Regions from separate parts of the Lachnospira sp. CLA-JM-H23 genome, predicted to be linked through region 2. Evidence: predicted binding sites of a transcription regulator. Region 2 holds the regulator's gene; the other holds the start of a gene.
The links. Region 2 encodes Rex, which represses fermentation and respiration genes when NADH is low (regulators of the CRP and FNR family bind a similar motif). Its sites were predicted from a motif close to ATTGTTAANTANTTAACAAT; they were not measured.
Positions count from the first base shown of each region.

Region 1: a site for Rex is predicted at 2,683-2,702, ahead of pckA (phosphoenolpyruvate carboxykinase (ATP)). Genes of this name have one in related genera too.

Region 1 is NZ_JBBMET010000003.1:182,682-190,623, forward strand. Features, by position in the region: gene WMO42_RS05405 (MalY/PatB family protein) at 1-304, shown strand, start outside; gene WMO42_RS05410 (GGDEF domain-containing phosphodiesterase) at 373-2,199, shown strand; gene WMO42_RS05415 (hypothetical protein) at 2,211-2,540, shown strand; gene pckA (phosphoenolpyruvate carboxykinase (ATP)) at 2,835-4,439, shown strand; gene WMO42_RS05425 (GntR family transcriptional regulator) at 4,569-5,222, opposite strand; gene WMO42_RS05430 (50S ribosomal protein L25/general stress protein Ctc) at 5,617-6,210, shown strand; gene WMO42_RS05435 (hypothetical protein) at 6,240-6,425, opposite strand; gene WMO42_RS05440 (methyl-accepting chemotaxis protein) at 6,695-7,942, shown strand, end outside.
Region 2 is NZ_JBBMET010000005.1:142,433-150,374, forward strand. Features, by position in the region: gene WMO42_RS08070 (DEAD/DEAH box helicase) at 1-1,321, shown strand, start outside; gene WMO42_RS08075 (methionine synthase) at 1,322-2,005, shown strand; gene WMO42_RS08080 (homocysteine S-methyltransferase family protein) at 1,998-4,454, shown strand; gene WMO42_RS08085 (redox-sensing transcriptional repressor Rex) at 4,585-5,220, shown strand; gene WMO42_RS08090 (hypothetical protein) at 5,247-5,870, shown strand; gene WMO42_RS08095 (NAD(P)H-hydrate dehydratase) at 5,867-7,498, shown strand; gene alr (alanine racemase) at 7,498-7,942, shown strand, end outside.

The DNA.
Region 1 (7,942 bases), on a different contig from region 2:
GAGAGGTTACATTTATAATAATAAAAGAATAGTTAACGAGTATGTCAATGACAATATTACATCAATAAAGGTTGTGCAATCAGAGGCAACATATCTTTTATGGCTGGATTGTTCAGCAATTACTGATAATAGCAGTGAATTAGCGGCATACATAAGAAACAGGACAGGGTTATATCTGTCAGCAGGCAATGCGTATGGCGGTAATGGAAATCAATTTTTAAGATTAAATATTGCGTGTCCTAAGGTAGTGCTTATGGACGGACTTAAAAGACTTGAAGAAGGTATCAGGCTGGCTATGAATTAACAAGTTGTTAAGCTGGCAGTTGATTAACTTTGTAAGGATATACTAGCTGATAATTAATGGGGTAATATATGGAAAATGGAAGTTTGCAATACGAAAATCAAATATTAAAATCAGAACTTGAGGCAGAACATTTTATTCTTACACAGATGGCAGAACTTGGAAAGGTAAGAAATGTACGGGAATGTCAGGTAGCAATAAATAATCTTCTTGAAAAAATCGGACATTTTACGAAAGCTGACAGAGCATATATAGTTGATGAAAAAGACGGTTGTTATTATAACACATATGAGTGGTGTAATGAAGGTATTGAACCACAGATTAATCAACTTCAGAATTTGAGAGCAGAGGATATGCCGTATTGGATACCAAAGCTTTCAAGTGGTGAGAGTATATTTATTGAAGATTTGGAAAATGTAAAAGAGACTATGCCTGTTGAATATGAAATATTAAAGCCTCAGAATATACATACACTTATAGTGTTTCCAATAATATTAAGCAATACATTAAAAGGGTTTATAGGTGTTGATAATCCTAATATAAAGGATGCAAAGGACGTAATCAGACTACTTGCGGCACTGGGGAGTTATCTTGGTACTACAAGAGAGAATGCCGCTGTATATGCCAAGCTTGAATACAGGCTTAATTACGATTCACTTACCAAGGCGTATAACAGGTATGGGTTTTACAAGAATGCACAGAAGCTCATAAAGGAGCATACTGATACAGAGTATTGCCTTATATTATCAGATATTAAGAGTTTTAAGCTTATTAATGAAATATATGGTGAGAATATTGCAGATAAGATATTAATAGATGAAGTTAATATTATCAGGCAGAAGATGAAAGGTAATTCAGTTCTTGGAAGACTTAATGGTGACATAATTGCTATGGTTATTCCTAAGGAGTATCTGTCTGAGAAAGAATTTTCTGATATGATAAAGCTGCTTAGTGACAGGTATTCCAACAAGAATTTTAGGCTTCATATATATCTTGGAGTATATTACATAAAAGATGTCAATGAAACGATAAGACAGATGGTAGACAAGGTATCTCTTGTGATTATGAAGAGTAAAGGTAATATGAGCAATTATATTCTTTATTATGATGAGAATTCATATAGGAATGACATATTTAAACAGCAGCTTATAGGTGAGTTCGAGACAGCACTTAATGAGAACCAGTTCTGTATGTATTTACAGCCACAGACGGATAAGGATGGCAATATGCTTGGAGCAGAGGCACTTATAAGATGGAATCATCCTAATATGGGACTTATTATGCCAGGTGCATTTATAGAGTGCTTTGAAGATGCAGGACTTATATACAGGCTGGATAACTACATATGGGAGGAAGCTGCTAAGCAGCTTAAGATATGGAAAGACTCTGGTTATAATTATTATATATCGGTTAATATATCAGCAAAGGATTTCTATCATATTGATGTATACCAGACTTTCAAAAATCTTGTAAGTAAGTATGGTATAGATACAGATAAGCTTCACATTGAGATAACAGAAACAGCGTTATCAGAGGATAAGCAGGCGGCACATAAGACTATAGAAAGACTTCACGATGAGGGATTTATAATAGAGATAGATGATTTTGGAAGCGGATATTCTTCTTTTAATTTCCTTAAAGATGTGTGTGCTGATGTTATCAAGATAGACAGGGTATTCCTTAAGAAGTCAAGCCACGAGGAGCGTGGAGAGCAGATATTAAGGTCGATTATAAGTCTTTCACACGATATAGGAATGGACGTAATAACGGAGGGTGTTGAGAATGTTGACCAGCTTTCTATGCTTGCCAAGATGAATTGTGACTGGTTTCAGGGTTATTACTTCTCAAAGCCGGTTACTGTCGGGGATTTTGAGGAGAAGTATGGCATTAAGGCGTAAAATGTATAATAATGCTTAGGACATTGATAATATTAGTAAGCTATGATAATGAACTGCTTGAGCTTACAACGCTTGCTATAAGAATATATTCAGTAGCATATCTTTTCAATGGACTTAATATATTTACTTCGTCATTCTTTACTGCACTTAATAATGGTGCGGTATCGGCGGCAGTATCATTTCTTAGAATGTTCGTATTCCAGATAGCGATGATTATGATACTTCCGCTTATACTTGGAATTAATGGAATATGGATGGCTGTTATAGCGGCAGAACTTCTGGCATTGTTCGTAAGCCTTATATTCATAATAATAAACCGCAAGAAATACGGTTATGTGTAAGAATATAGATATAGATAATAATACACATATGTGTAGGAATACGGCATATATAATACAGATATATGTATAAATACGGTTATATGTAAAATAGTAATGATATTTAATTGGAATTTAACATAAATATTAGGAATTATTGATATAAAAAGTTAAAAACTTAACAATTAAAAGGTTGCTTTTTGCAGGCTGATTATGTATACTAACAGAAGAATTTGGTTAAATCCATTTTCTGTAATCTGCCAAAGGGCATACAAGCCCTATTGGTGCTACAATTTAAGAAAAGAGGTTTAATGTAAAATGGCAAACGTTGATTTAAGCAAGTATGGTATTACAGGCGCTACAGAGATTATTCACAATCCTTCTTATGAATTATTATTCGAAGAAGAAACAAAGGCTTCTAACGAGGGTTACGAAGTAGGAAAGGAAAGCGAACTTGGTGCTGTTAATGTTATGACAGGTATCTATACAGGTCGTTCTCCTAAGGATAAGTACATTGTAGTAGATGAGAATTCTAAGGACACAGTATGGTGGACTTCAGATGAGTACAAGAATGATAACCACCCAATGTCAGAAGATGTATGGGCTAAGGTTAAGGATATTGCTAAGAAAGAACTCTGCAACAAGAGACTTTTCGTAGTAGATGCATTCTGTGGTGCTAATAAGGATACAAGAATGGCTGTTCGTTTTATCGTAGAAGTAGCATGGCAGGCACATTTCGTAACTAACATGTTCATTAAGCCAACAGCAGAAGAACTTGAGAACTTCGAGCCAGATTTCGTAGTATATAACGCTTCTAAGGCTAAGGTTGAGAATTACGCAGAATTAGGTCTTAACTCAGAGACATGTGTAGCATTCAACATCACAAGCCACGAGCAGGTAATCATCAACACATGGTATGGTGGAGAGATGAAGAAGGGTATGTTCTCTATGATGAACTACTACCTTCCACTTAAGGGAATGGCTTCAATGCACTGCTCAGCTAACACAGATATGAATGGTGAGAACACAGCTATCTTCTTTGGTCTTTCAGGAACTGGTAAGACAACTCTTTCTACAGATCCTAAGAGACTTCTTATCGGTGATGATGAACACGGCTGGGATGACAATGGTGTATTCAACTTTGAAGGTGGATGCTACGCTAAGGTTATCAACCTTGATAAGGATTCAGAGCCAGATATCTACAATGCTATTAAGAGAAATGCTCTTCTTGAGAACGTTACTCTTGATGAGAATGGTAAGATTGACTTTGCTGATAAGAGCGTAACAGAGAATACTCGTGTATCTTATCCAATTGACCATATTAAGAATATTGTAAGACCTATATCTTCAGCTCCAGCTGCTAAGAATGTTATCTTCCTTTCAGCTGATGCATTTGGTGTACTTCCTCCAGTATCTATTCTTACTCCAGAGCAGACACAGTACTACTTCCTTTCAGGATTTACTGCTAAGCTTGCTGGTACAGAAAGAGGTATCACAGAGCCTACACCTACATTCTCAGCTTGCTTCGGACAGGCATTCCTTGAGCTTCATCCTACAAAGTATGCTGCTGAGCTTGTTAAGAAGATGGAAAAGAGCGGAGCTAAGGCTTACTTAGTTAACACAGGCTGGAACGGAACAGGTAAGAGAATTTCTATTAAGGATACTCGTGGTATCATCGATGCTATCCTTTCAGGTGCTATTAAGACAGCTCCTACAAAGACAATTCCTATGTTCAACTTTGAAGTACCTACAGAACTTCCAGGTGTTGATTCAGGTATCCTTGATCCTAGAGATACATATGCTGATGTTTCTGAATGGGAGACAAAGGCTAAGGATCTTGCTGAAAGATTTAACAAGAACTTCGTTAAGTATACAGGCAACGAAGCTGGTAAGGCTTTAGTAGCTGCTGGTCCTCAGTTATAATTAATAATTCTGGATATAACAGACGATTGTCAATTTAATTAAATACTTTATGAGTATATAAAAAGACCGCTTGTAATTAATGATAAACATTAGTTGCAAGCGGTTTTGTTTGACTATATTCTCCATAAATTAAAGTTCTGTCCTGACGATATTAAGAGGCATCATAAGATGGTCGATAAGGATTCTGTATGCCTCATTGCCATTGCCAGTTTTCAGGTTCTCAAAGTATTCAGAATGTTCATCTATTGTTCCATTAATACGGCCTTCAACCTCAAGTGCCGACTGTGTTGTAAGTCGGATAAGATACATAAGCTTTTGGAACATATGATTAATCTCCTCATTCTCAATGTAATTAACTAAGAGCAGGTGAAACTTATGGTCGTAATTAATAAAACTTTCGTAGTTATCATCAAGAGCAAGTGATTCTTTCTGGTGTTTGAGAATTTCACCAAGTTTCTGTATTGTATTCTGACCTTTAGCGGTCTGATATTCTTTAGCTAGGCATTGCGTACAAAATCCTTCGATAGCACATCTTATCTGGATGGTTTCCCTCATATCTTTCTGGCTTAATTGTCTTATGCGAAAGCCTTTGCTTGGGATAACTGTGATATAACCATCCTGGCTTAAGCATTGCAGAGCCTCTCTCATAGGTGTTCTTGATATGCCGAGTTCTTTGGATAATTTAGTTTCTGAGTAAAGTGTGTTGACATCGAGCTGGTGAGTAAGAATTAAATTCTTAATGTAATTATAAGCCTCAAGCTGCAATGATGACATAAGCTGCATAGATTCCTCCGTTGTATAAATGCCTGAATAAAAAGTTACGATAATAAATTTATAAATGGACTTTTAAAATAAATTAAAAAAAACATAAAAAATACAATTTACTGATATATAATAGACGATTATTATATTAAAATCAATAAAATAAATATAAAATCGGTATACCGGCACGCAATGTTCGTAATAAAATAATTTAAAATCTGAATATGTAAAGTTATTGTGTTAAAATACTATAATGAAAATATGTAATGATTGCACAAAAAAAACTTGAAAATTTGGTTAATCTGTTTAATTGCAAAGGACTATAATACAAATCGTAATAAAGAATAGATAAACTTAACAGAACCTCTTTGTTGAAGGCTTGCTAAGCAAATCAGATTTTTGGAGGAAAAGATAAATGAATACTTTAAAAGCTGAAAAAAGAAGCATGGATGACAAGGCAAAGAAATTAAGAAGGGAAGGTTATGTAACTGGCAATGTATTTGGAAGAAGCCTTGCAGAATCAATACCGGTAAAGATTGAGAAGAAAGAAGCAGAGCGTTTCTTATCAGTCTGCAACAAAGGTAGTGAGGCAAAGCTTACAATCGATACAACAGATTATGATGTTCTTGTAAAGGAAGTTGATTACGACCCAATCAAGAGACAGACATTAGAGATTGATTTCCAGGTGCTTACAGAAGGAGAAAAGGTTCACTCAGTTGCAGAGATAGTATTAGTTAATCATGACAAGGTACAGGGTGTTGTTGAACAGCATATGGAGGAAATTCCTTATAAGGCAGCTAAATCAGCGCTTGTTGAAAAGGTAAGCGTTGATATAGGAGAACTTAAGCCAGGCGACAGTATTAAGGTAGGAGACCTTGATATTGCTAAGGACAAAGATGTATCAATATCACCTGATGTATTAGAGAAGGTTATTGTAAGCGTAACAGAGCAGACATATGCCGAGACAGATACTGATACTGATGAGGATGGCGAAGCATCAGAAGCTTAATATTATGGTAATATAGTATGATACCAGGGTCAAAAGGTATAAACCCATATGAGCTTGCTCATAGGTGGGTGAAAGACCTTGGGACCCGCCCCGATATGAGCATAAAAGTGGGATGATAATCCCACGATATGCGAATATTGGGGAGAATTGTGGGAGTGCGTAGCACGGAACAATTCGTAGGTATCAAAGTCGGGGGCTTTAGACCCCGACATCATAGTATTATAGTAATATTTCAGGTACAGAAACATACGAAAGTATGTAAGTAAGATAATAGACGCATATGTAATAGTGAGAATATTAATATGTAAACTTACGATAGAATAAAGATAAAAGTCAGCTATAGGGAGAGTTATGTTACCCTATAGCTGGCTTTTTTTAAAATATGGTGCAGAATTCGACAGTAAAATACGTTTTCCTTGAATAATTATGCGTAAAGATATATACTATACATAATGTTATGTAACGAAAGAACGGAGGATACAATATGGGATATGATGCTGAAAAATTCAAAGCCAGAGCTAATACTAAAGCAGGAAATATATGGCTTATATTAAATATCCTGCTTACAATGCAGTATTTGTCAAATATGACTAAAGGTACATATGATCGGAAGTTTATAATTCCATTTCTTATTATAGGCTGGGTCCCATATATAATTGGTGTTATATATACTAAGATAAAAGGAAAATCAGCTGATGGATACAAGCATATATTAGGTGTTGGATATGGTTTGTTTTATGGATATATAGTATGTACAAGCACATCACTGCTTACATTTGCATATATATTTCCAGTAGCAAGCATGACTATTCTGTTCAAGGACAGAAAGTTCATAGTGAGCTGTGGAATTGGTAATATTGCCATAGTTATATTAAGTACAATTATTAAATTTATGTCAGGTATGAATGCGTTGGCAGATATTGATAATTATTCATTACAGATATCGTGTATAATCCTTTGCTATGTATGTTATGTATTATCAATTAATCATCTTAATCTTTCAGACGGAGCACTTACAGATTCAATTAAGGCTGACCTTGACAGAGTTGTCAAGACAGTTGAGCAGGTTAAAGATTCAAGTAATATGATAGTTGACGGAATTACAGTTGTAAGAGAGCTGGAAGAAGAGAACAAGCAGGGAGCTAATTTCGTTGTATCAAGTATGAAAGAGCTTTCGCATAATAATGATATACTTCATGATAAGACATATTCTTCAACACAGATGACTACGCAGATTAATAATCAGGTAGAAAATGTAGCTTCACTTATCAATGAAGTTGTGCAGCTTGTCAGTGAGTCAGTGGAACATACAGATACAAGTTCAAAAGAGCTTGCAGATGTAGTTGAAAGTACTAAGACTATGGCTGAATTATCAGGTGAGGTAGATAATATACTTAGAGAATTCCAGCAGGAATTCAGTAAAGTTAAGACAGAGACAGGTACAATTGGAGAGATTAACTCACAGACTAACCTGTTAGCACTTAATGCTTCAATTGAGGCGGCAAGAGCTGGCGAAGCAGGAAAAGGCTTTGCGGTAGTAGCAGATGAGATAAGAAATTTAAGTACAGAAACAGAAGAATCATCAGATAGAATTATGACAGCGTTAGGACATCTGGAAAATACATCTAACAGAATGTTAAAGTCAATAACGACAATACTTGAACTTATACAGACAACACAGACCAAGGTTGTACAGGTTAATGACAGCGTGTCAGGAATAGCTAAGGACTCT
Region 2 (7,942 bases):
AGGACAGGAGATAGTAAGACAGATAAAGTCATTAAAGACGGGCGTACAGATTATTGTTGGAACTCCTGGAAGAGTTATGGACCATATGAGAAGAAAGACTGTTAAGTTTGATAATATTAATATGGTTATTCTTGATGAAGCTGATGAAATGCTTGATATGGGATTCAGGGAAGATATGGAAACAATTCTTACAGAAACGCCAGAAGACAGACAGACAGTAATGTTCTCAGCTACTATGCCAAAGGCTATTATGGATATTGCAAGAAATTTCCAGAAAGATGCCAGGATTATAAAGGTAGTAAGAAAAGAACTTACAGTATCTAATATAGAACAGTTCTATTATGAGGTAAGACCTAAGAATAAGACAGAAGTATTGTGCAGGCTTATTGATATATACAATCCAAGACTTTCAGTAGTGTTCTGTAACACTAAAAGACAGGTTGATGAGCTTATATCAGAGCTTAAGGGCAGAGGTTATTTTGCTGACGGAATACATGGTGATATGAAACAGCAGCAGCGTGACAGAGTAATGGATGACTTTAGAAGCGGCAAGGTAGACATACTTATAGCAACTGATGTAGCAGCAAGAGGAATTGATGTTGATGATGTAGATATGGTATTTAACTATGACATTCCTCAGGATGAGGAATATTATGTTCATAGAATTGGAAGAACAGGGCGTGCAGGAAGATCTGGAATGGCACTTTCATTTATAAGTGGCAAGGAAGTGTATAAGTTAAAGGATATCGAGCGTTACTGTAAGACTAAGATACTTGCAAAGCCTGTTCCATCATTGGATGATGTTAAGAACACCAAGCTTGATAATATGTTTGATAAAATCAGACAGACAATCGAAGAGGGTGGACTTACAGATATGGTTAATCTTGTTGAAGAACACGTTAATCAGGAAGAATATACATCTATGGATATGGCAGCAGCACTTTTAAAAATGCTTATAGGTGATACCCTTGACAGAGAAGATGAAGTAGAAGAATTCCATTTTGATACAGATAAAGATGATTCAAGAATGGTAAGACTCTTTATTAATATTGGAAAAAAGGATAAAATAAAGCCAGCTAATATTCTTGGAGCTATTGCAGGTGAATCTGGTATGCCTGGCAAGCTTGTAGGCGCGATAGATATGATGGACAACTATACATTTGTTGATGTACCAGCTATACACGCAGAGAAAATTCTTAAGGCAATGAATGATAACGTGCAGATTAAGGGACGCCGTGTTAATGTTGAGAAGGCTAACCAGTCAAGAGGCAAGGGCAGAGGAAAAGGCAAGCATAAGGACAAAGCAAGAAAGAATAAATAAATGAAAAAACAGGTGACATTAAGCAGTATAAACAGGGCAGAAGTATTAAGATACTTAGGATACAAGGGAATAGGGGCAGATGAGACAATAAACAGCCTTATAGATGAATGTGAGGCAGAGGTCTTAAAAGCGGCAGTTCCAAGATATGTATACAGGGTAGTGGATGTGACACAGGTCGATGAGGGCGTAAGGCTTGAAGGGACTTCTGTTACATTAAAAGGAAACTCAATTAAAGAACATCTTAAAGGCTGTAATAAAGCGGCACTTATAGCAGTGACAATCTCTGATGGAATAGACAGGATGTTAAGGGTGATGCAGGCCTCAGACCTTGCCAAGGCTGTAATATCAGACAGTATGGCAAGTGCAGCAATTGAACAGGTATGTGATAAGGTTGAGGCTGTTATTAAAGAGGAACTTCCAGAGTATAACCAGACATTCAGGTTTGGAATAGGATATGGTGATCTGCCTTTGTCACAGCAGGGCGAATTCTTAAAAATACTAAATGCACCTAAGCTTATAGGGCTTAATATAGGAAAGACTGATATGATGACACCAACCAAGTCTGTAACAGCAGTTATTGGGCTTACAACCGGAGAGGTCAGTTCAAAGAAAAAAGGCTGTATGTCGTGTAACCTTAAAGGTACATGCAGATTCAGGGAAGCAGGAGGACATTGTAATGAATAAATTAAAAGAACTTTTACAAAAGGATTATGTGATTCTTGATGGTGGAATGGGTACTATGCTTCAGGCGGCAGGAATGAAGATGGGTGAAACACCAGAGATGCTTAATATTACAGAACCGGAACTTCTCATTTCCATACACGAGCAGTATCTAAAGGCAGGTGCAGACATAATATATGCCAATACATTTGGTGGCAACAGATATAAGCTTGAAGAATGTGGGCATTCAGTTGATGAACTTGTAACAGCGGGAATTAAAAATGCAAAGAAGGCGTGTGCCAATGTGAATCCACGAGCACTTGTAGCACTTGATGTAGGACCTATAGGACAGCTTCTAGAGCCAACAGGTACATTAAGCTTTGAGGAAGCTTATGAGATGTATGCTGAGATAGTCAAGGCTGGTGAAGCGGCAGGTGCAGATCTTGTTGTATTTGAGACAATGACAGATCTGTTAGATGTGAAAGCGGCAGTGCTTGCAGCAAAGGAGAATAGCCAGCTTCCAATAATGACGACTATGACATTTGAAGAAAATATGCGTACATTTACAGGATGTCAGATATCTTCATTTGCACTTACAATATCAGGACTTGGAGTTGATGCCTTAGGTGTCAACTGTTCACTTGGACCTAAGGAACTTGAGCCGGTTATTAAGGAACTTACAGGCTGGACTAATCTTCCGGTTATAGTAAAGCCTAATGCAGGACTTCCCGACCCTGTTACTAATGAATATAATGTGACAGCAGAGCAGTTTGCTGAATTTATGAAGGATTTAAGAAAGTATGGCATTAAAATATTCGGTGGTTGTTGTGGAACAACTCCTGAATTCATAAAGTGCTTATCAGATATGTTACATAAAGAAGGCAATTTAGCAAAAGAGCCAGTGAAAATACCATCGGCTGTATGCTCAGCTACAAGCACAGTTATAGTTGACCAGCCAAGAGTTGTAGGAGAGAGAATTAACCCAACAGGTAAAAAGGTATTTAAGCAGGCACTCTTAGATAATGATATGGATTATATACTTGGACAGGCATTAGAACAGACAGGTGCGGGTGCTGATATTCTTGATGTCAATGTAGGACTTCCGGGAATTGATGAAAGACAGATGATGGTTGATACTGTGAAAGCACTTCAGTCAGTTGTGGATGTGCCTCTCCAGCTTGACTCAACTATACCTGAGGTTCTTGATGCTGCATTAAGAGTATATAATGGTAAGCCGATTGTCAATTCAGTTAATGGAGAAGAAGACTCTCTTAATAACATTCTGCCAATAGTTAAAAAATATGGTGCGGCAGTAATTGGCCTTGCTCTTGATAAAGATGGTATTCCTAAGAAAGCAGAAGACAGAGTTGCCATAGCAAGAAAGATTATGGACAGGGCAATAGCTATAGGAATTCCTAAAGAGGATATATATATAGACTGTCTTACACTTACAGCCTCAGCCGAACAGGAGGGGGTAATGGAAACGCTTAATGCACTTTATGAGGTTAAGCATACTCTTGGCTTAAGGACGGTGCTTGGTGTATCGAATATATCTTTCGGACTTCCTAACAGAGTGCTTGTCAATCACATTTTCTTAACAATGGCTATGCAGAATGGTCTTGATCTTGCGATTATTAACCCTAACATATATGAGATGATGGGGGCAGTAAGGGCATATAAGCTTCTTGCCAATATAGATAAGAATTCTGTTGATTATATTAAGGCTTATGCTTCAATGCCTAATATAAGCAAGATTAATCCAATGAATACAGCGGCAAATGCAGTACAGGGTGGTCAGACAGCACAGGCAGGTGGAAGTGTTAATCTTAAGGATAAGAAGGGCAGTTATACCTGTGATGACTTATTCTATGCAGTAGAGAAAGGTCTAAAAAATGAAGGTGCAGCAATAACAGAAGAACTTCTTGCAGGTATGGATTCTATGGACATTGTTAATAATGCCTTGATTCCTGCACTTGATAAGATAGGTGAGGAGTTCGAGAAGGGAACATTATTCCTGCCACAGCTTATAATGGCGGCTGGCGTTGCACAGGGAGCGTTTGAGGTTATAAGAAAACATATGATTATGAGCAATAATGCACCTGTAAGCAAGGGAAAGATTGTTATTGCGACGGTTAAGGGAGATGTCCACGATATTGGAAAGAATATCGTAAAGGTACTTCTTGAGAATTATGGTTATGAGGTTATTGATCTTGGAAAGGATGTTGAATATCAGGTTGTTGTAGATGCGATTAAAGAAAATGGTGCGAAGCTTTGTGGTCTGTCAGCACTTATGACAACAACACTTGTTTCAATGAAAAAGACAATAGAACTTATACATAAGAACAATCTTGATTGTAAGGTTATGGTAGGAGGAGCAGTGCTTACTCCTGAATATGCTAAGGAAATACATGCGGATTTCTATTCAAAGGATGCAAAGGAGTCTGTGGATATTGCTAAGAGAGTGCTTGGATAGAGTACATTTCTTTACTTTTTAGCAAAATAGTTATATAATTAACATTAATTTTGAAGGCTGATGGGAAGCTGGTAATTACAGGTTTCCCATCTCCTTTTCGTAGCAGTATTGCACAGGAATGGAGAATGTTATGGAAGAGAATAAGAAGATTTCATCGGCTGTTATAAGAAGATTGCCAAGATATTACAGATATCTGGGCGAACTTATAGAAAGTGGTGTTCAGAGGATTTCATCTAAAGATTTAAGTGTGAGAATGAAAGTTACAGCATCACAGATAAGACAGGACCTCAATAATTTCGGAGGTTTTGGACAGCAGGGATATGGATATAATGTGAAGTATCTTTATGATGAGATAGGCAAGATACTTGGAATAGACAGGAAGCATAATATGATAATAATAGGTGCTGGTAACCTTGGACGTGCTATTGTTAATTATACAGACTTTGAGAAGCGTGGTTTTGTTATATGCGGCGTATTTGATAACAATCCAGAGCTTAAAGGTGAAAGCATTCACGGAATAGATATAATGATGATGGATCAACTTGCCGATTTTATACATAAGAACGATATAGAGATAGTTGCACTGACAATACCAAAGCAGGCGGCTAAGGAAATCGGAAAGCAGGTTGCAGATGCAGGAATTAAGGCTATATGGAATTTCGCACATACAGATCTTAATCTGCCAGATGACGTAATAGTTGAGAATGTACATTTATCAGAAAGCCTTATGAGACTTTCTTACACAATTGCCAATAAGCACTCATAAAGATATTAAATCCAAAGGGGGAATTGATGGTGTCTAAGATAACTTATGAATTGTTAAAGAATAGTGATGTATTTAAGAATATTCCGATTCTTACGCTTGATGAGCGATGGTATCACCTTATTAACGAGAAGAATAAGACAGATGAGATTGCGTATTGGGAGAAACAGGTTAATGAACTGCTTAAGAAGCAGGGAAGAATTAATAATGACATTAAAGACATCAAGAAGCTTAAAAAGCAGCTTATCAATGATGTTGTTGAGAATATGGAAGATGATGATTCAAGTAGGCAGAAGCAGAAGCGTATGAGCCAGAACCAAAGACTTATACAGGAGTCTAATGACAAGATAGCTTCGCTTGAAGATGAACTCTTAGAAGTACCAAGAGAATTGGCAAGGGCTAACGAGAAGCTTCTTACAGAGACACTTAAAGCCTGCTATGACAGAATGAATGCCAATACAGAGGATATAGAGGTACTTGATAAGTGGATTAATGCTACAAGAGTCAAGCTTAAGAAGAATATTCTTATAAAACAGGATAAAGAAACTGTTAATAATAATATGTATTCTCTTATACACGATATTATCGGACCTGAGAATTGTAGTGCAGTTGACAGAATTAATGAAGGCAATGTAGGAGATAAGCAGGAATGAGATATGTATTAGATGCGGCTTCTATGAAGAATGTGGATTCTTATTCAATTAATACTCTTGGTATACCATCAGTTGTGCTTATGGAAAGAGCCGCACTCTCAGTGACAGAAGCTATTGAAAGCAAGGTTAAAGGAAATATACATACAGACATTATATGCGTATGTGGACGTGGCAATAATGGGGCAGATGGACTTGCGGTGGCAAGACAGCTTTATCTTAAGGGCTACAATGTGGATGTGTATATAATTAACTCACACGCTTCTACCAAAGAATTCGATATACAATTGAACATAATAAAGAATCTGGGCATAGAATGTATTAATAGCCCGGATTTTTCTAAATATGGGGTTATTGTAGATGCCTTATTTGGCAATGGCTTATCAAGAGAACTGGCAGGAGAGGCCAGAATAGTAGTAGATACAATTAATAAATGCAGTACATCAGTGCATTCGCAGTATACACAGAATAGCGACAATAATGGAAACAGGCTTGTTGTGGCTGTTGACATACCATCAGGTATAAGTGCATCGACAGGTGTGGTTATGGGATCTGCGGTTAATGCTGATATAACAGTTACCTTCGGATTTGAAAAAATCGGACATATATTATATCCAGCAGCTTCATATTGTGGGAAGATTATAAGAAAAGATATAGGTTTTGCACAATATCCGGATATGACAAGGGATATTTTCACATATGATTATAGTGATATATCTGATATGCTTCCGCTAAGAAAGCCTGATGGCAATAAAGGAACATTTGGAAAGGCACTTGTAATAGCTGGTTCAAGGCTTTATGGAGGTGCAGCAGTATTAAGTTCAAGAGCGGCGGCACGTATAGGTGCAGGGCTTGTAAGAACCCTTACGCATATAAGCAACCGTACAGCAGTTATAACGGGCAATATGGAATGTATTGTTGATACATATGATACTGATGAGGAATGTGGAGATTTTGTTAAGAATACAGAGACATTAGTGGATAAATGTATCTGCTGGGCAGATGTTGTGTGCATAGGTCCGGGGCTGTCTATGGAAGAAAGTGCAGTAAAGCTTGTAAGAAGTGTGTCAGCAAAGAAGAATATTAAAAAGCTGTATGATGCAGATGCCCTTAATATAATCGCCCAATATAAAATTGAACTTGATGGCAGTAATGATGATGTAGACTATGAAGCTGGCGGCAATAGTGGTAATGCTTCATATAAAGATGATATGTCAGATAAGAATGTTGTCGTTACACCACACATAGGAGAAATGTCACGTCTTACAGGACTTGATATTGCGGTGATAAAGAATAATCCTATAGATACAGCAAGAACATATTCAAGAGAACATAATTGCGTATGTGTATTAAAAGATGCAAGAACTATTGTTTCTGATGGAGAAAGAGTGTATATTAATATGTCAGGCAATGATGGAATGGCAACAGGAGGTTCGGGAGATGTGCTTTCAGGCATAATAACAGGACTTATGGCACAGGGACTTACTACTTTTGAAGCTTCAGCACTTGGCGTATATATACACGGCTGTGCAGGAGATGAAGCTGCCTTAAGTAATGGTAAGTATTCTATGGTTGCGGGCGATATTATTGACAATATAAAAAATGTGCTTATAAAAGCAAGAGGTGAATAATGAGTAAGTATTACAGAGTATATGCAGATGTAGATCTGGATGCAATCAGGGCTAATTGTATTGAGCTTATGAGCAAGACAGAACCTTCAACAAAGGCACTTGCAGTTGTTAAAGCAGATGGCTATGGACACGGAGATGTGGCTGTATCCAAGGCAGTAAGAGATTTAGTATATGGATATGCAGTTGCTACGCTGGATGAAGCTGTTAATTTAAGAGAAAATGGAATTAATAAGCCAATACTTATATTAGGCTATGTTGAGCCTGAGGAATATGAGGCATTGGTTAAGAATGAAATAGATGCAACAGTATTTGACTATGAGACAGCCAAGGCACTTAATGATGTTGCCTTAAGGCTTGGAAAGGTAGCTTTCTGCCATATCAAGGTTGATACCGGAATGAGAAGAATAGGTCTTGAGCCAGATGAAAGTGGTGTTGAGATAGTTA